DNA from 2 places in the Brevibacterium sp. FME17 genome. Region 2 is predicted to be linked to the other one. Evidence: predicted binding sites of a transcription regulator. Region 2 holds the regulator's gene; the other holds the start of a gene.
What was found. The regulator HspR, encoded in region 2, represses chaperone genes until heat shock. The targets are predictions, from matches to a motif close to AAGTTGAGTCNNNNNGACTCAACTT.
Positions count from the first base shown of each region.

Region 1: INT40_RS12455 (ATP-dependent Clp protease ATP-binding subunit) is a predicted target of HspR. The motif match lies at 4,227-4,251, and genes of this name have one in related genera.

Region 1 covers NZ_JABUYD010000012.1:109,352-118,719, reverse strand. Annotated here, with positions in the region: gene INT40_RS12470 (ClpP family protease) at 1-99, opposite strand, end outside; gene INT40_RS12465 (hypothetical protein) at 282-569, shown strand; gene INT40_RS12460 (YidC/Oxa1 family membrane protein insertase) at 761-1,573, shown strand; gene INT40_RS12455 (ATP-dependent Clp protease ATP-binding subunit) at 1,658-4,210, opposite strand; gene INT40_RS12450 (P-loop NTPase fold protein) at 4,321-6,108, opposite strand; gene INT40_RS12445 (DUF3152 domain-containing protein) at 6,157-6,978, opposite strand; gene INT40_RS12440 (VOC family protein) at 7,038-7,706, opposite strand; gene INT40_RS12435 (VOC family protein) at 7,694-8,395, opposite strand; gene INT40_RS12430 (TIGR04028 family ABC transporter substrate-binding protein) at 8,617-9,368, shown strand, end outside.
Region 2 covers NZ_JABUYD010000008.1:64,697-74,064, reverse strand. Annotated here, with positions in the region: gene INT40_RS09365 (hypothetical protein) at 227-1,573, shown strand; gene INT40_RS09360 (DUF1206 domain-containing protein) at 1,723-2,595, opposite strand; gene INT40_RS09355 (heat shock protein transcriptional repressor HspR) at 2,690-3,127, opposite strand; gene INT40_RS09350 (DnaJ C-terminal domain-containing protein) at 3,142-4,161, opposite strand; gene INT40_RS09345 (nucleotide exchange factor GrpE) at 4,307-5,026, opposite strand; gene dnaK (molecular chaperone DnaK) at 5,026-6,891, opposite strand; gene INT40_RS09335 (MFS transporter) at 7,342-8,745, shown strand; gene INT40_RS09330 (excinuclease ABC subunit A) at 8,920-9,368, shown strand, end outside.

The DNA.
Region 1 (9,368 bases), on a different contig from region 2:
GATGCGGGTCGTCGTCGTGGACTCGTCACCGTCGGCGAACCTCGGCGATGGTGAGGTGGGTCGGTTGTGAGCATTCTGATGTGCGATTCGTGTGTTCATGCCTCCACACTGGAGCTGGCTGTGCCGAGTCGGAAGTCTTTTCCGCCTTGAGCAGGAGGGTGCCGCTGTGAGCGGACGGCGTGCCTGTGCGCCCGGTGTGATGGTGCTGCCGTGATAAAATCGGGCGAGAAACCCCGACTGTGTCAAGGGAAGGCCGAGACGGAATGATGCTGAATCTGTGGATGACAGTTCAGTTCATCGTGGTGCTTCTCAGCGCCGATGCCGATACGGTCATTCCTCAGTCGTCGATGCATCTGATCGTCCTCGTGCTGCTCGGTGCGGCACTGCTGTCGCCGGTCGCACCGTGGTTGGCAAGGGCTCTCTTCAGGTTCCTTCCTCAGTCTCCTCGCGGTCTTTGGGGACGGGGAGAGCGAACCGAGGTTCGCGAATTCCGCATGCCCGAGGAACCCGGCACTCCGGGCACCGCTCAAGCCAGAGCCCCCTCCTTCGTCGTCCGCTCCTTCGCCTGACCGACGACGTGATCTCCGTGCTCCTCAAGCACGGTCGCCGACGCCACTCCTGCCTGTTTCCCTAACGGATCCCGCCTGTGGTGTCGCCCTGCGTCGTTCGGTCGTTGAACGTCCATGACGACATCACCACTGCTGCTCAACGCTGCACGGCCGAATTGCCTGCATCGGCAGCGCCCAGGAGGGCCATCACCATGAACATCTACGAATTTCCACCCATCGAACTGCTCGTCAACGCCGCCTATTGGGTCGTCACCTGGCTGACGACTCTGCTCGAACCATTGGCTGGCACCGCAAGTGCTGCGCTGGCGATCGTGGTGCTCACGATCATCGTCCGCGCCGTGCTCATCCCCGTCGGGCTCTCACAGGTCAGAGCCGGCATCACTCGCAAACGCCTCGCACCGAAGATCACCGAGCTGCAGACCCGGTACAAGAAGACCCCCGAGCTTATGCAGCAGAAGATGATGGAGCTCTACAAGGAGGAAAAGGCCTCCCCGATGGCCGGCTGCCTGCCCGTGCTGGCCCAGATGCCGGTGCTCATGGCCGTCTATGGAATCTTCATCCAATCCACGATCGGCGGGCACGCCAATGACCTTCTCAACCATTCCCTGCTGGGCGTCCCCCTCAACGCCGGCTTCGTGGGTCTCCTGACCGGAGGGAACCTGAGCGTGGTCTCGGCCGCAGTCTTCGGCGTCATCGTGATCATCATCGCCGTCGTCGCTGCCCTCTCGCGGCATCTGCTCACCCCCGATATGCCGCAGACCCCGCCCGTCCGGGCGTCTGGCAGCCAGAACTCCACCACCGAGGGACCCGCCATGCCGGACCTCTCAGGCGTGACCAGGGTGCTGAGCTTCATGCCCTTCATGACCGCGGTCATCGCACTGTTTGTGCCTCTAGCTGCCACGCTCTACCTGATGACGACGACAGCCTGGACCCTGACAGAGCGCCTCGTGCTCAACCGTGTCCTCAAGGTTCACGAGCAGGAAGAGGCAGTTCCTGCCGCATGAATGAAGCGGGGCCGGACCGGAAGACATCGCTTCCGATCCGGCCCCGTGCCGTGCAGGTGATCACCCTGCACAGGCGGCTCTGCCTCAGACTGCCACAGGAACCTCGGGTGATTCCGCGACCACTCGCAGTGTTCCGTCGTCAACCGTGGCGCTGACCCTTCCGCCTTCGGACACTGTCTCGTTGACGAGGAGGTCCGCAATGCGGTCATCGAGCTCACGCTGGATCACGCGGCGCAGCGGACGGGCACCGAACTCGGGTTCGTACCCGGTATCGGAAAGCCACTCCACAGCATCCTCGGACACGGTCAGGCCGATGCCCTGGTGCGCCAGACGCTCGACCGAACGCTCCAGCTGAAGACGGACGATGACGCGCAGCTGCTCACGATCGAGCCGCGAGAACATCACGGTCTCGTCGATCCGGTTGAGGAACTCGGGACGCATGAACTCCTTGAGCTTGCCCATCACCTTTGCACTCAGGTCCTTCTCGGTGACCTTCGCATCGGTGGAGCTGAAGCCCAGCGGGGTGCTGCCGGACATGAACTCGGAGCCCAGGTTGCTCGTCATGATGATGACGGTGTTCCGGAAGTCCACGGTCCGGCCCTGACCGTCGGTGAGACGACCGTCGTCGAGGACCTGGAGCAGCAGGTTGAAGGCGTCCGGGTGAGCCTTCTCGACCTCGTCGAGGAGGATCACCGAGTACGGCTTGCGCCGAACCTGTTCGGTCAGCTGTCCCGCTTCGTCGTAGCCGACGTAGCCGGGAGGCGAACCCACCAGGCGTGAGACGGTGTGGCGTTCCCCGAACTCGCTCATGTCGAATCGGATCATCGCCGACTCGTCATCGAACAGGGTCGCGGCCAGAGATTTCGCCAGCTCGGTTTTGCCCACGCCGGTGGGTCCGAGGAAGAGGAAGCTGCCGATGGGACGGTTCGGATCTCCCATTCCCATCTGGGACCGGCGCACGGCCTTCGACACTGCCGTCACCGCGTTGTCCTGACCGATGACGCGACCGTGGAGGATCTCTTCGAGCTTGGCCAGCTTGGCCTTCTGACCCTGGGTCATGCTTGCCGCCGGAATCCCGGTAGCCCGGGAGACGACCTGTGCAATCTGGTCGGCGTCGACGACGCTGGGCTTGGTGTCGGCCTTAGCCTGCACCGCACTATCGTCCGGGTTCTCTTCGGCATGCAGCTTCTCCCCGAGGCTCATGACCTCGTCGCGGAGTTCCCCGGCACGCTCATAGTTCTCTTCGCTGATCGCGGTGTTCTTCTCGGCCTCGAGCCGTTCGATCTCTGCGCGCAGAGCCTTGGCATCGACCTTGGGCCCGCGCTGCAGCGACAGCCGGGCACCCGCCTGATCGATGAGGTCGATCGCCTTGTCCGGCAGGAACCTGTCGTTGATGTAACGATCGGAGAGCTCCACCGAGGCGCGGATCGCCTCAGGCGTGTAGGTCACGTTGTGGTGCTCGGCGTAGCGGCCCTTGAGTCCGTCGAGGATTGTCACAGCATCCTCGATGTTGGGCTCGCCGATGCGCACCGGCTGGAACCGACGTTCGAGGGCGGAGTCCTTCTCAATCGTCCGGTATTCCTTCAGCGTGGTCGCACCCAGCAGGTGCAGATCTCCGCGAGCCAGCCGGGGTTTGAGGATGTTGCCGGCATCCATCGAGTTGGATTCGCCGTTGCCGCCTGCCCCGACGAGGGTGTGGAGCTCATCGACGAAGATGATCATCTCACCGTCGTCAGCGATTTCGTCGAGGGCACCGGTCAGGCGCTCCTCGAAGTCACCGCGGTAGCGTGTGCCCGCAAGCATTCCCGGCAGATCAAGTGAGATGACTCGTTTGCCCGACAGCTGCGCTGGGATTTCACCACTGTGGATGGCCTGAGCCAGTCCCTCTGCGATCGCGGTCTTGCCGACGCCGGCCTCGCCGAGCAGCACCGGATTGTTCTTGGTGCGGCGGGCCAGGATCTCAATGGTCTCCTGGATCTCCTCGGCACGTCCGATCACCGGGTCGAGTTCACCGTCTGCTGCCAGAGCCGTGAGATCCGTGCCGAATCGCTCGAGCATGGTCTCTTCCGGCTGGCCTGTGCCGGGTCCGCCCTGGGGGTCACCGGCCTCGGCGGCTTCTGCTCCGGCCTGCAGTCGCTCCTGCGTCACGCCCGCCTGGGCGAGGATGCGACCGGCAGGCATCTCGTGATTGAGTACGAAGGCGAAGAACAGGTGTTCCGGATCAACGTAGGTCGAGCCGAACGCCCGCGCCACCTGGTAGGCGTCGAGAAGCGCACGCTGACCGGAACCGGTCAGAGTCAGTGGGCCCTCGGGCTTCGTGCTCGAGGATGCGGGCAGACGCTCTTCCACGGCATGGGCGACCTGTTCGGGGTCAGCGCCCGCTTGGCGAATCGCTGAAACACCGGGTTCTGTCTCTGCCATGGTGCGCAGAATGTGCAGAGCGTCGACCTCCCCCTGACCGTGCTCTCGGGCATAGTCAGCGGCGTTGTCGATGACCTCGTGACTGCGTTTGCTCAGCAGCTTGTTGATGTCGACACTGCGCCCCTGGCGCGCGCCCTGCTGTCCCTGCAGAAAACGCGCAAGGAACTCGTCGAATGAATCTCCGCCAGAACCGGCGGATCCGAAGAACGTAGCCAATCTGACCTCCTGTCGAAAGTTGAGCCTATACGACTCAATCAACGACGAAGGCGGTGGTCTTATTCCCGCAGCAGCTCTGCGACTTGTGTCTCAGCCCTTCGAAGGCCACCTTATCGCCTGCTGCAACCAACACGGTCATAGGCAAATCGGAGGATGCGCTTGAGTTGTTCAAACTTCTCGTCGGCAACGAACTGATCTTCCAGCCCGTCCAAGATAACGGTCCCGTTCCAGTCGCCAGCCGAGCCTTCGACCTGCTTAAGCTGATTAACAAAACCTTCAGGCAAATCAGCCGCGCCGAGATCACCAGAGGACGTGTCAAACAAGGTCACTTCGATACGCAATGTCTCAATTTTTGGACGAATACGCATAATCGCGTAGACGACAGTATTTCTGCGATTCGTCGACCGGGAGAATCTATAATAGTGAGGCATCTCCTGTGAGTTATCTTCGTCGCCAAAGTCGGATAGATTCTTCGCTCGTTCAAATGCGTCCCGAAGATAATCTGGAGCTAAATCGTAGGTGATTCGAAGCCGGCCACCACTCGGTTCTTGAGCTGTCAATTCGTCTGCCCCGGGGTCTCGAGTCGTCTCCTGCGCCACCAACATCACAGAAAGCACATCGTCTGCCTGCACATCTTCACCTTCATCTAAGAAAAGGGTACTGAAAAACTCATCGAGAGCTTCCGCACCGTCCTCGAGAAGTCCAAAATCAGACTTGAACTCAAGACTTGATTCCTCTTCACCGACGCCTGCGATCTCACCCTGCGGTACAGCCTGTTGGTTGCGTCTCCAAGAAGCTAAGAAGTCATCAAATTTTAGCTTCCGCCAGGAGTCCGAATTTTTATCGGCTCGCTTCCTAACCTCAAGATCTTTCTGTAATGCCAAAAAGACAGTCGGCCACGAGATCCTTAAAGCCAACAATTTGAGTGCAGTATTTCGCATCGGCTCCTCGATGTTGGCAATCGCGGAAGTTATCAGATACAAGTTGATTAAACGCTTCAGTTGGCGCGGGTTGGATCTCAGACCCAAACGCAGAATCGCCTTTAAGTCATCCTCTGAGACCCCGCTCAGGAAACTGCTTACTTCATCCCAGTTATTAATAACATGCGAAAATTCGAGATTGTCAATCTGCGGAGTCGGAATATGAAATGGCACCTGAACTATTTTCTCAATAAATTGGTCTGCATCTACATCCTTATATTTAGCTCTAATTGCATTTGTCAAATATCGATAGTCAAGGGCTAGAACGAAAACTATCCCTTCGATGTCAGTGAGCACATTAATGGCCTCAACAACGTCTACTACTGCTTCTGGTGTGCACCTATCGAGGTCGTCGATGAATACGATGATTCGTTGATCCGACGGAAGCTGTGAAGCAATGTCACTGAGCTGCTCAAACGGTTGCAGCGCCGCCTCAGCATCAGTCGATGCGCTCGCGTCCTGCGGCTGCATACTAAAGTTCAACCCCCACGCCGAGATCTGAACAGACTTGATGACTTGACGGATCACAGACAGGGTTTTTTTCAGACCCTCTCGAACCTGTGCAGATACCCCGTCAGTTTGTGTCCGTCGCTCAACCGCGCTCTCGATCCTTAGTAGCATCGACAGAGTCACTGCGCCCTTATCTGCGTAACGCCAAGCATCAAAGTCCACCAAGATTGGGCTATACCCCAGCGCCGGCTGGTTGCGTTCAGGAGGGACGCCTAGCTTGCCTTTCAGCGCTTTAAGAAGTGATGACTTGCCACTACCCCAATCTCCATACAATGCAACGGTGAACCGTGCAGGATAACCACCAAGTATCGCCCGAGCAATAACATCAACGTACGTTTCAAAACCTAGTCGTGGATCATGAGTGGGAAGATCGACAACTATAGGCAGTCGTTCACTGGAAGTAATCATATTTTTAGCCTCTCCATCTGCTCTCCATCGAGCCAGCTTCGTATCAGACTAGCCCTTAGAAGGCCACCCATTGGGTTCACAGCCCTGCAGGCCCTTGGTCTGCTGCTGCATGAGCGGTGCGGTTTTGCCTGTGCCTGGGCAGGGTTCGTGGCTGTGGCCCAACGCGTGGCCGACTTCATGGTTGATGAGGTATTGACGGTATTGGGTGATGTCATCGAACTCATCTGTCGCCGAGACCCAGCGTTTGGCGTTGAGGATGACATTGTTGCCGTTGCGGCAGGAGAGCTTGCCCAAGGTGCGCAGCGGAAGGCACATCGAATCCACGGTGTCGGGGCTGGCGATGGAGATCATCGCATCCTCACCCTCGTCGACCATTTCGATCGACACATCATCGAGGTCCTGCCAGCCGCGCTCGTCCTGCAGCGTCTTGATGATGAACGCCGCGGCCCCGTCGACGTCGATCGGCAGATTGTCCTCAACCCGCAGCGCGACCTTGAAGGTCTTGCCCTCGTCACGGTTGGGACCGGTCTCCTTCTTCGGACGGTCCCAATCGCTGCTTCCCTTCATATCGATGTCACCTTCGCTGACACCGGCCGAACCAGCCGACTTCGCAGCGGCCGCCGCAGACTCCGATGCACTGGTCGTGCTCGGCTGACTCGTTGCACTCGGCGTCGAGGTCTCGCCGACTGCGACGGTCTCGCTCTGGGAAGGACCAGGTCGCGTCTCCTGCCCCGAGTCGGGTGCGCAGGCGCTGAGCCCGAAGAGCAGAGACGCCGCAACCACCGCCGAGGCGGCTCGCCGCTGACCAGTCGTGATCAGGTGACGTGTTGTGAGCAGTGGGCGCGGTGAAAGGCGGGGAAGTCTCGACACTCTCATGAGTCTAGCGTTTCCTCTCCGCCCACCGACGAAGATCGTCGCCTAGTCTGCCCTCAGAATTCGAGGACACCGCCGGGACCGCGCAGGCGTGCATGCAATCGGTGCTCGTTGCCTTCAACTACCTGGGTATCGCTGGCACCAAGCACCTCAAGAACACGGCGGGTCGCCTCGGCGTCCGAGGATTCTATGGAGAACTCTTCCAGCTCCACCGTCGGCAGAGCTGCCTCGGCGGGGTGGGTCGACTCGCCCCAGTCGATGAGGAAGGGCTGTGTGCCCTTGGCCGGCAAAGGGGCCCGGGAGGTCAGACGCCATTCCAGCAGCTCCCCCTCGGCAGTCTCCCGAGACATGTCGCGGACCTCACCGAAGTCGATTCCCTCAGTATTGGCTCCGGCGACCTTCGCGAGGAATGCGTGCGGATGGATAGCCCAGGTCTGCAGGGTCAGGCCATCGGCCAGATGTGCGTCCAGCGGCAGCGTGCCGTCTGCCGGTGGCGTCTGCTGTGGATCCGGGCCCAGGATCTCAAGGTAGGTGTGGGTGCCGGCAGATCCGCCTGCAGAGTTGAGACCGACAAGATAGTTGGCGGTTCCTCGGCCAGGGTGTCGCCCACCGGCGACGGCGCGGACTCCGGTGATGCGCTCGAATTCAGCGACCCCGGCTTCGAGCTCGGGCACCGTGATGATGAGGTGGTCAAGATTGGCGGGAATCGTACTCAGATCGTCCATGATCCACCGGGACCTTTCAGTGTGGCGTGCAGGGCTTCTGTGACCCCTGCCTCAACCTCGATGGTAGCCCCCAAGGATCTCAGAACTCTGGATGTTGTGTCTACATCCGTACTCGTCGCCCAGAACCGCTCGAGGCCGACCACAGGCATCGGTTGCCGCGCGGGGTGCGGAGAATCCTTCCAATCAATGAGGAACGGCTGAATTCCACCCAGCGCCAATGGTGCCCGCCTCGTCAATCGCCACTCAAGAAGCGTGCCCTCCGGTGTGCGGCGGGACATGTAATGCACCTCGCCGAGGTCGACGTTCGGTTCTTTCGAATGCGCGGCCGGCTGCAGGGAACGTGCACACGAAGTCACGACTGCGTCGAAATCGGCCGGATGGATGGCCCACCGCTGCACCGTGGGCTCGGTGATCCCCGCTAAGCGCGAGGCGGCAAGGGCTGGGTCCTGCTCGGGGTCGGGTCCGAGGATTTCGATGTAGCTGTCGCGATGAGCGTCGACGCTCACGTCTTCGACCGCGACGCCGCCCGCTTCGACCTTGAGGCCGAGCAGGGCGTTGGCCGTACCCAGGCCCGGATGGGTCCCGCCAGGAATAGCCTTCACCCCAACGAGATCGTGATATTGCTCAACACTTTGTGCAAGATTCGGAACGGCAATGACAAGATGGTCGAAATCTGGAGGCAGCGACATGACTCAATATTAAGCGATCGGATTGACTGCCAGTATGCCGATGCGCTTAACTCAAAGCATGCAGACACACTCAGGGCCCCAAATGCTGTGGCGCCGACTTCACATCGACCTCCAGAAGGTCACCAGCTCCAATTGTTGAGCTATATCAACGACTAGTTGAGCGACCTGAATAACTGTCCACAGCCCGATCTCGGTTTCATCTGCACAAAGGACCACATTCCATGACGGACCTCCGTCCCTCCACCTCGGCGAGCCCCAGGCGAACCTACGGCCGCCGCAATTTCCTCAGCCTCGGGCTGGGCTTGGGCACCATCATCACGCTCAGCGCGTGCACCCCCACCGACGACGCTCCTCTGCCCAAAGACGGCAACCCGGTGCAGGGCGGTGTCCTCACATACTTCGAGCCGCAGACGTGGACGCTGCTCTACCCGCCCTCGGTCGGGTTCTATCCCAATGGCGGCATCATGAACAACATCTCCGCACGGCTGCTGTGGCAGGATCCGGAGACCCTCGAACTCCACCCCTGGCTGGCCACGGAACTGCCGGAGATCAACGAGGATGCCACCGCGTTCACCTTCACGATTCGTCCGGGCGTGACCTACTCCGACGGCTCAGCGCTGACGGCGAAGAACGTGGCGAAGAACTTCGACCTCTTCGGCAAGGGCGATGAGGCGCGCACGCTTCCGGTCTCCGAACAGATCTCGAACTACGATCGCAGCGAAGTCCTCGGTGAGAACACGGTTCGCTTCCACTTCAGCGCCCCCTCCCCCGGCTTCGCGCAGGCGACATCGACGATGAATGCAGGCCTGCTCGCAGATTCGACTCTGAGACTCGACGCCGAGGGCTTCGGTCCCGGCGGTGCCACCGGAATCCACACCTGCGGGCCCTTCCACATCACCGAGGAGACCATCGGCACGAAGCTGTCTGTGCGGGTCCGCGAGGACTACGACTGGGCGCCACCGCACCTGAAACA
Region 2 (9,368 bases):
TCAACTCACATAGGTGATCATCTGAGCCTACGAATGGGTGTGGCCCCGACTTCGGTCGGGGCCACACCCATGTTCAACACGACCATTGCTCTAACTGGTCAACGACGCCTGTGACCGATCTGTACGACAAGTGTGAACAAAACGACCACAACTATGCTCGTTGTAAATATTTCATTATTGTTACCTGCGTAGGAGATCACTCTCAGCCTTAGAAACGAAGGACACTATGAAGAAGCTTGTACTCGCCCCCGCAGTGGCCCTGGCCATCACCGGCCTTGCCGCATCCCCAGTAATGGCTGCACCCACAGCCGACGCTTTCGGACAGACGAACGTCCAGCAGAGCAAAGCCCAGTCGGATGACAAGGATGGTGCCGATGAAGGCGCCGAGCCTCAGGCCATCGAAGCATCGGTGACAGTTTCACCGAAGGAAATCACTCAGACCGATCTCCTCGACCCCGGCTTCACCGTCACCGTCACTGGCCTCGAAGCCGGAGACGTAGTCTCGGACAACCTCACCGGCGAAGAGGTAACGGCTGAAGGTGACTCCGTCGAGTTCACCATCCACAACGTCACCGGTGACCCCGCTGCTATCGATCCGGGCACACTCAACTTCACGATCACCATCAAGCGTGGCGATGAGACCGAAGAGATCGCCTCGCAGGTCGAGGTCATCGACGATGACGCCGAAGAGCCAGAAGCACCTGCGGTCGATCCGAAGGTCTCCCTCAACACCGAGAAGATCTCCGTCTCGGACTTCGAAAAAGACGGCCTCAAGCTCACCGGCGAGGGCTTCACCCCCGACAGCGCCGTGACCGTGATGGGCAACGCCACCCAGTCGCCCTTCTTCCAGGAAGAAGTCACTGCCGACGAAGACGGCAAGATCAGCACCACCGTCAAGGCACCCGAAGGCGGCCTCGAACCAGGCGACTACTCGGTCTCCGCAGTCGACGCCGAAAGCGAAGAAGTCTCGAACTCTGCCAAGTTCACCGTCACCGCAGACGAGACCGAAGAGCCCAAGCCCACCACTCCGGCCGCTGAAGCCACGCTGAAGGTCTCGCCTGAGACCATTGAGGCCGCTGACTTCGTCGTGGAGAACAAGGGTGTCACCCTTGCAGTCGAGAACTGCGAGCCAGGCTCGGACGTTCACTACCTCGTCACCCCCAAGGGCAACTCGAACGTCACCGCCTACGACAACACCGTCAAGGCCGATGACGAGGGCAATGCCTCCGTCAACGTCTACGGCACCTCTGCCAATGACCCATCGGCCTACCTCGGCGACTACGACGTCACCGTCACCTGTGGCGACGACGAGCTCACCGGAGCCTTCACCGTCAGCGATGACGCCAACGCCGGCGGCAGCGACGGAAACGAAGATGGCAATGAAGACGGCAACGCAGACGGCGGTAACGGCGGCGATGATGACGGCAACGGAAACGGTGGCGGCGACCTGCCTCGCACCGGTACCGAGCTGACCGGCCTCGTCGGCGGAGCTGCTCTCCTCCTCATCGGTGGAGCCGCAGTCACCATGACCATGCGTCGCAAGAAGGCCGTCGAGGATCCTTCAGCGATCTGATAAGTCGGCCGTCGCAGCGGCGATGACAATGTAAGAAGAGTGCGAGCCCGTGGAGGGTTCGCACTCTTCTTGCATTCACGTTCGGACATCCCTGTTGGGCGGCTATTTCCCGGCATAAGGAATTGTGCCGATGTGCCGTGCCCGAGGCATCAATCCATCCGGTCGTACCGAGCACGCAGACTGAGGAAGACTCCGTAGAGCACAAGACCAGCACCCACAGCGAGCATGAGCACAGTGCCGAACGGCTGGTCGCGCATCGCTTTGAGCGCTCCGTCAATTCCCGTGAACTCTTCGGGGTCACCGGTCATCGCCGAGACGACGACGAGCGCTCCGACTGCCAGCAGCGTCGCGCCTTTGCCCAAATATCCGATGATGCCAGTGGCAATCAGCAGCGTGCTCACCGGAGCCTTACGTGGCATCCGCAGCTCGTCCATCCATTTGAGGCGGATCCCGGCGATACAGAAACCGATGCCGATCATGACGATCACAACCCCGATCGCTGCGAGGATGTACAGGCCGCCCGGGGCCTTCGCCAGGGTCGTCGATGCCTGAGAGCTGGTCTTGCCTGAATCAGATCCGCCGCCGATGACGGACTGGGCGAACGTCAGGGCAACTGCGGCATAGGCAACAGCGGAACCGATCGTTTTGATGAATTCGACCCATCTGCGGCGTCCCTGCCGATGCTGAGGGGCATTCGTGCCGGCTCCGCGCAGAGAGGCGGAACCGAAGAAGGCGTTGAACACACACCAGAGGGCCATCAGCCCACAGCCGATCAGGCACAGGACGATGAGCACCATGCCGAACGGCTGTGCGGCCATCTGTTGGACCGCACCCGATTGATCCGCCTCGCCACCGCGACCGAGTCCAACGGCAACCGCGGTGGCTCCGAGGATGATGTGCACGATTCCATTCGCGACGAAACCAGCTCGCGCAACCCGTTCGAACCACTTGCTGTCCGCAGCTTCTTGGGCCGCGTCGTCGGCCGAGTCCGCGGCACTTTTGAGCTTGTCAGTTTCGTCCATGAACGACATTCTGGCACAGCACGGTCGGTGTAGTGACGAATGCCGGCGTCGACTACAAGAGGCTGCGCCGCGGGCAGCCTCCAATCTCAGTTGCTTACCGGCGTCTGAACCTGTTGTAGAGAACCATCGCACCCGGCTCGGGCCGACCCCGGGGCCGCCTGCCACGCGAGATCGAGACGACGTCACCAGCAGTGCCGGCAGCGAAGACACGAGCTTCGCGTTCCTTCGCTGACATCCGAGACCTGACTTCGGTCTCCAGCTCCTCGTTCCGGGACTTGAGCGCATCGACCTGGTTCTGCAGGTCGATGATCTTCTTGATACCCACGAGGTTCACGCCCTCGTCCTGGGAAAGTTGCTGGATCAGCCGAAGTTTGGCGATGTCTCGCCCCGAGTACCGTCGGCCTCTGCCGGCCGTGCGCTCGGGGGTGACGAGACCCAGACGGTCATACTGCCGCAGCGTCTGCGGGTGCATTCCTGCGAGGTCCGCCGCCACCGAAATGACGTATACCGCTGCACTGGTCGATATGTGCATCACGCTTCACCACCTCAACTGGCCTTGGCTTTGTCGAGCAGACCGTCGCGCGGGTCCTCGTTCTCGGTCGCCGAGCGGAACGACTCGACCGCTTCCTTGGCGTCCTTCGACAGGTTCTGCGGGACAACGATCTCCGCGGTCACCAGCAGGTCGCCGGTGCCCTTCTTCGATTTCACACCCTTGCCGCGCAGGCGCATGGTCCGACCCGATGGTGTGCCCGGGGCGATCTTCATCGTCACCGGCATACCGTCAAGCGTCGGCACCTTGACCTCGGCGCCGAGTGCGGCCTCGTCGAAGCTCACCGGCAGGTCCATCCGCAGGTTGTCGCCGTCACGGGTGAAGACAGGGTGCGGCTTGACCTTGATCGTCAGGATCACGTCACCGGCTTCACCGCCGTTGGGGCTCTTCTTGCCCTTGCCTGCCAGTCGGATCTTCTGTCCGTCTTTGACGCCGATCGGCGTGCGCACGGTCAGGGGCTTTCCGCCTGGCATGTTCAGCTTCACCGAGGCACCGTTGATGGCTTCCGTGAACGACAGGGTGGTGTTGGACTTGATGTCCCCGCCCTTGGTCGGTGGCGAATAGCCGCCGCCGAAACCGCCACCGCCGTAGCCTCCTCCGCCGAAGCCGTTGAGAAGGTCAGCGAGATCTGGGGGCACGTCTCCCCCGCCTCCGCCGTAGGGCGAGCGGGTCCGTGTCCGTCCGCCTCCGCCGAAGAGGTCGGAGAATACGTCGTCGAATCCGCCGCTGGCTCCACCTGCTGGCCCACCGGAACCGGTGAACCTGGCTCCGCCGCCCATGGCGCGGACCTGGTCATACTGGGCGCGAGATTCCTTGTCAGAGAGCACCTGATGCGCCTGGCCGAGCTCCTTGAACTTGTCTTCAGCCTTGGAGTCGCCGGGGTTGGCATCCGGGTGGTACTTGCGTGCCAGCTTGCGGTAGGCCTTCTTGATCTCTGCGTCGGAAGCATCTTTGGAGACGCCGAGGGTCTTGTAGAAGTCCTTTTCGAACCAATCATTCTGAGGACCGGTATTCACCTGGCACCTCCTTCCGTGTCTTCTTCATCAGTGTATTCAATTGTCTCCTCACAATCCGCAACCCCGGGATTGTCATCCCGGGTGATCCGGACCGCCGCCGAGGTGGTTCCACGGTGGTGGGACCACCTCGGCGAGGGTGTGGTTCTCAGTCTTCCGGCTGCTGCACGCCGACGCGTGCCGCACGGATGACGCGCTCACCCATGCGATAGCCCGGCTGCATGACCAGGAAGACGGTCGGAGTCTCGACGTCGTCCGATGGCTGCTGCATGAGTGCCTCGTGCAGTCGCGGATCGAACTCGTCGCCGACTTCACCGTACTGCTCGACGCCGACCTTGCTCAGCGAGTCGACCAGCTTCTTCACGTGGGTCTCGAAAGGCCCCGTGACGTCGCCGTTCTCCTGCGCCAGGCGCACTTCGTCGAGTACCGGGATCAGGGCCTCGACGGCCTTGATCGTGCCACCGGTCGCAGCCCGCTCGCGTTCGCGATCGGCCCGCATCCGGTAGGCGGCGTACTCGGCGTTGATGCGCTTGAGGTCGGCCAGGTGCGCTGCGGCTTCGGAACCCGGTGCGGGTTCGGCAGCCTCTTCGCCCTGAGCAGCCTCGGTGTCGTTCAACGTCGAAGCGTCGGCCGGGATGTCGACGCCGAGGTCACTGGCATCAGCCAGATCCTCGTCGGCGCCTTGGACGTCCTCGGCGCCTGCGGCACCGGTGGCGTCGTTCGCGACATCGGCCTCACCGGCCTCCGCCGAGGCCGACGGTGCGTCGGCCTCTGGGCGGAGTTCACCGGTGTCCGGATCAATCCGGCGCTTGTCGCTGAAGGTGAAGCCTGGCTCCTCGGACGACGGATCGTTGCCCTCGGAAGTCATTACTTCTTCTCCTCATCCTCTTCGTCGACAACCTCAGCGTCGACGACATCGTCGTCAGCGCTTGCATCTGCACCGGCTGCGGCCTCTTCACCAGCGGCGCCTTCGGCACCACCCTGCTGGCTGTAGATGGCTTCGCCGATCTTCTGCTGGTTCTCGACGAGCTTGTCGTATGCGGTCTTCACTGCATCGTCGTCTTCACCCTTGAGTGCTTCCTTGAGAGCCTCAACGTCCGAGTTGATCTCGGTCTTGACCTCTTCAGGCAGCTTGTCCTCGTTGTCGGTGACGAGCTTCTCGGTCTGGTAGGCGAGGTTCTCCGCATTGTTGCGAGTGTCAGCGGCCTCACGGCGCTTCTTGTCCTCGTCTGCGTGCTCTTCGGCTTCCTTGACCATGCGGTCGATGTCTTCCTTCGGCAGCGCGGAACCGCCGGTGATCGTCATCGACTGCTCGGTGCCGGTGCCCTTGTCGGTGGCCGACACGTGCACGATGCCGTTGGCGTCGATGTCGAAGGCGACCTCGATCTGCGGCACGCCGCGAGGAGCCGGAGCGATGCCGGTCAGCTCGAAGGTGCCCAGGTTCTTGTTGTCGCGAGTGAACTCACGCTCACCCTGGAAGACCTGGATCGACACGGAGGGCTGGTTGTCCTCAGCGGTGGTGAAGGTCTCCGAACGCTTGGTCGGGATCGGGGTGTTGCGCTCGATGAGCTTGGTCATCACGCCGCCCTTGGTCTCGAGTCCCAGCGAAAGCGGGGTGACGTCGATGAGCAGAACGTCCTTGCGTTCGCCCACGAGGACACCGGCCTGCACGGCTGCGCCGATCGCGACGACCTCATCGGGGTTGACGCCCTTGTTGGGCTCCTTGCCTCCGGTGAGTTCGGTGACGACGGCGGAGACGCCTGGCATACGGGTCGAACCGCCGACGAGGACGACGTGGTCGATCTCGGAGACGGACACGCCTGCGTCCTTCATGACTGCGTGGAACGGAGCCTTGGTGCGCTCGAGGAGGTCCTTGGTCAGGTCCTCGAACTTCGCGCGGGTCAGGGTCTCATCCAGGTGGATGGGTCCGTTCTCGCTCATCGACAGGTACTGCAGCGAAATGTTGGTGCTGGTAGCCGAGGAGAGTTCCTTCTTGGCCTGCTCCGAGGCTTCCTTCAGTCGCTGGATTGCGGTCGCGTCCTTGCTCAGGTCGACGCCGTAGCCGTTCTTGACCTCACCGACGAGCCAATCGACGATGCGCTGATCCCAGTCGTCGCCGCCGAGGCGGTTGTCGCCCGAGGTCGCACGGACCTGAATCGTGGAGAAGTCGTCTTCGTCCTTGCCGACTTCGAGCAGGGAGACGTCGAAGGTGCCGCCACCGAGGTCGAAGACGAGAATGGTCTCGTCTTCCTTGCCGCGCTCGAGGCCGTAGGCCAGAGCTGCAGCGGTGGGCTCGTTGATGATGCGCGAGACATTGAGTCCTGCGATCTCACCGGCATCCTTCGTGGCCTGACGCTCGGCGTCATTGAAGTATGCGGGGACGGTGATGACTGCGTCGGTGACGTCTTCCTGCAGGTATTCCTCAGCGTCGTGCTTGAGCTTCTGCAGGATGCGAGCCGAAACCTCAGGGGCCGACATCTTCTTGCCGCCGATTTCGGTGGACCAGTCGGTGCCCATGTGGCGTTTGACCGAGGCGACGGTGTTCTTGATGTTGGTGACGGCCTGGCGCTTGGCGATTTCGCCGACCAGGGAGTCGCCGTTCTTGTTGACAGCAACGACGGAGGGGGTCGTGCGACCGCCTTCCGCGTTTGCGATGACCTTAGGGTCACCGCCTTCGAGGACTGTGACGACGGAGTTCGTGGTTCCGAGGTCGATTCCAACTGCACGTGCCATAACGTTGTCTCCTTACATATCGTGAGTGATCTCGACTCGAATGTGTGCGATCGGGCGGATCCACCACCGGGCTTCCACAGCATTTCCTGCTGCGGGGACGAGCGGTGGACCCACTCGACCGCACACATTGAGCCAACTGCACTCAAGTATTATCTTCGTGATCCGAGCAGTCAAGCTCGGCATCATGAAAGTTGCGTACACTAGACTCAACTTTGCGGAGCGAGGGTTTATTCCGCGGGGGAGAAAAAGTTTCTGGGACCGCTTGCAGGTTCCATCGATGATGGCATCGAGTCGACCGCGAGCATTCTTATCAGCGGCGACAAAGCACTGATTTCCTCACCCTATGGGCGATTCCGTTCGGAATCGCGAGGGTCCTTCCACGATAGGGTCATTGCTCAGGGTTTATGCGACGATCGGAAAGCAGCAAGGATCATCACGGAGAGGACACCGGTGGCAGACGGCGACTTCCTCCTTCGCCGCCCGTGGGTTCTCGTGGTCGTATTGACGTGTGTCGCGACGAGCACCGCGTTCATGCAGACCCTGGTCGTTCCGATCCAGAACCATCTTCCTGAGCTTCTCGATGCTCCGCGGAGTGCCACCGCGTGGGTACTGACCATTGCTCTGCTGGTCGCAGCCGTCACGACTCCGATCTCGGGGCGTCTGGGCGATATCCTCGGAATGCGCAGGGTCATGATTGCACTGCTTGCGATGATGACTCTTGGCTCCCTGATAGCTGCACTGTCAGGCGAACTGACCTGGCTGCTCGTCGGACGGGCACTCCAAGGCGTGAGCATGGGAGCCACAGCTGTCGGCATTTCGATGATGAGTCTGGTCGATAACCGCAAGATCCGCATCGCTGGCATCAGCATCATCAGCTCCAGCATGGGCTTCGGGGGCGCGATCGGTCTGCCACTCGCCGCGTGGATCGCTGAGATCGGAGATTGGAAGCTTCTCTTCTGGGCGACGGCTGTCCTTGGAACCATCAATCTCATCGCTGTCCTCTTCGTTGTGCCCAGCACCGATCGCCTTCGGCAACGCTTCGACTGGCCTGGGGCGTTGATGCTCTCTGCCGGGTTGGGTGGGATTCTGGTGGCGGTTTCCCAAGGTCCGGTGTGGGGGTGGTCTTCGCTGGCGACGCTTGGACTCGGCGGAACGGGGATCGTTGTGCTCTTCGTCTGGGGCCTGCACGAGTTGCGCACCCGCGACCCGCTGATCGATCTGCGCATCATGTCGAAGTTCCCGCTGCTGATGGTCAGTCTGGGTTCAATCGCTCTCGGCTTCGCCTTCTTCGTCCAAGAGGTTTCGTTCCTGCAGATTCTCGAACTGCCGGTTCGCACCGAAGCAGGCTTGGGCCTGAGTATCCTGTGGGCGAGCATGGCCTTGGTGCCCTGCTCCTTGGCGATGATGGCCGTCGCGCCCCTCGCTGCAACCATGACCGATCGTTTCGGAGCTCGTGTGACTGCGGTTTTGGGTTCGGTGATCTCTATGGTCGGATACCTCATCTCCGTGGTCTGGCACGCCGAAGTTTGGCAGCTCATCATCGCCAGTGTGTTCGCCTTGGCAGGGGTGGCGATAGGGTATGCGGCCATTCCCACTCTGGTCATGGCCGAGGTGCCCTACTCGATGACTGGTTCCGCGATCGGTGTCAATGCTCTGATGCGCAGTGTGGGAACGAGCTCGGGTGCAACTGTGACGGGAATGGTGCTGGCGGTGCAGCTGGAGTCATCGGCCGGATTCGCGGCGCCGAGCCCTGGTGGGTTCGTTGTGACCTTTTGGCTGGGCTTCGTCGCCGCGGCGCTGGCCGCTGTGTTGTTTTGGATCTCTGGTCGGCGACGGCCGGGAGTGCTGCTGTAATAGACGATGGTTTCCGTCTGAGCACAGCTGGGTATCGCTACAAGATAACGAGACATGACATGTCCAGCTCCCCGTCACCGGCAGGGATGCAGGAGACGCTGACAGTAAGCGCAGTCGATGTGGGCAAGTACCGTCTCGGTCGCGCTCATTTCGTTGCGCGAGGACAATGGAGCCATGAGCAATCACCAGGTGGTCGAGGTTCGAGGCGCCCGCGTGCACAATCTGGCGAACATCGATGTCGACATTCCCTTGGGCAGACTCGTCGGCATCGCCGGCGTCTCCGGTTCGGGCAAGTCGTCCCTGGCCATGGGAGTCCTGTACGCGGAAGGCTCTCGGCGCTACATCGAAGCCCTGTCCACATACACTCGCCGCCGGATGAGCCAAGCGCCGCGTGCCGACGTCGACCGGGTCAGTCACGTGCCTGCCGCACTGGCTCTGCGACAGCGTCCGGGGATCCCGGGCGTCAGGTCGACCTTCGGCACGTCCACTGAACTGCTCAACGTCGTCCGGCTCATGTTCTCGCGCCTGGCATCACATGTCTGCCCGAACGGCCACCGGCAGGAACCGACACTCAATGTTGCGGCAGAGGAGCCGTTCGCCTGCCCGTCCTGTGGAGCAGATGT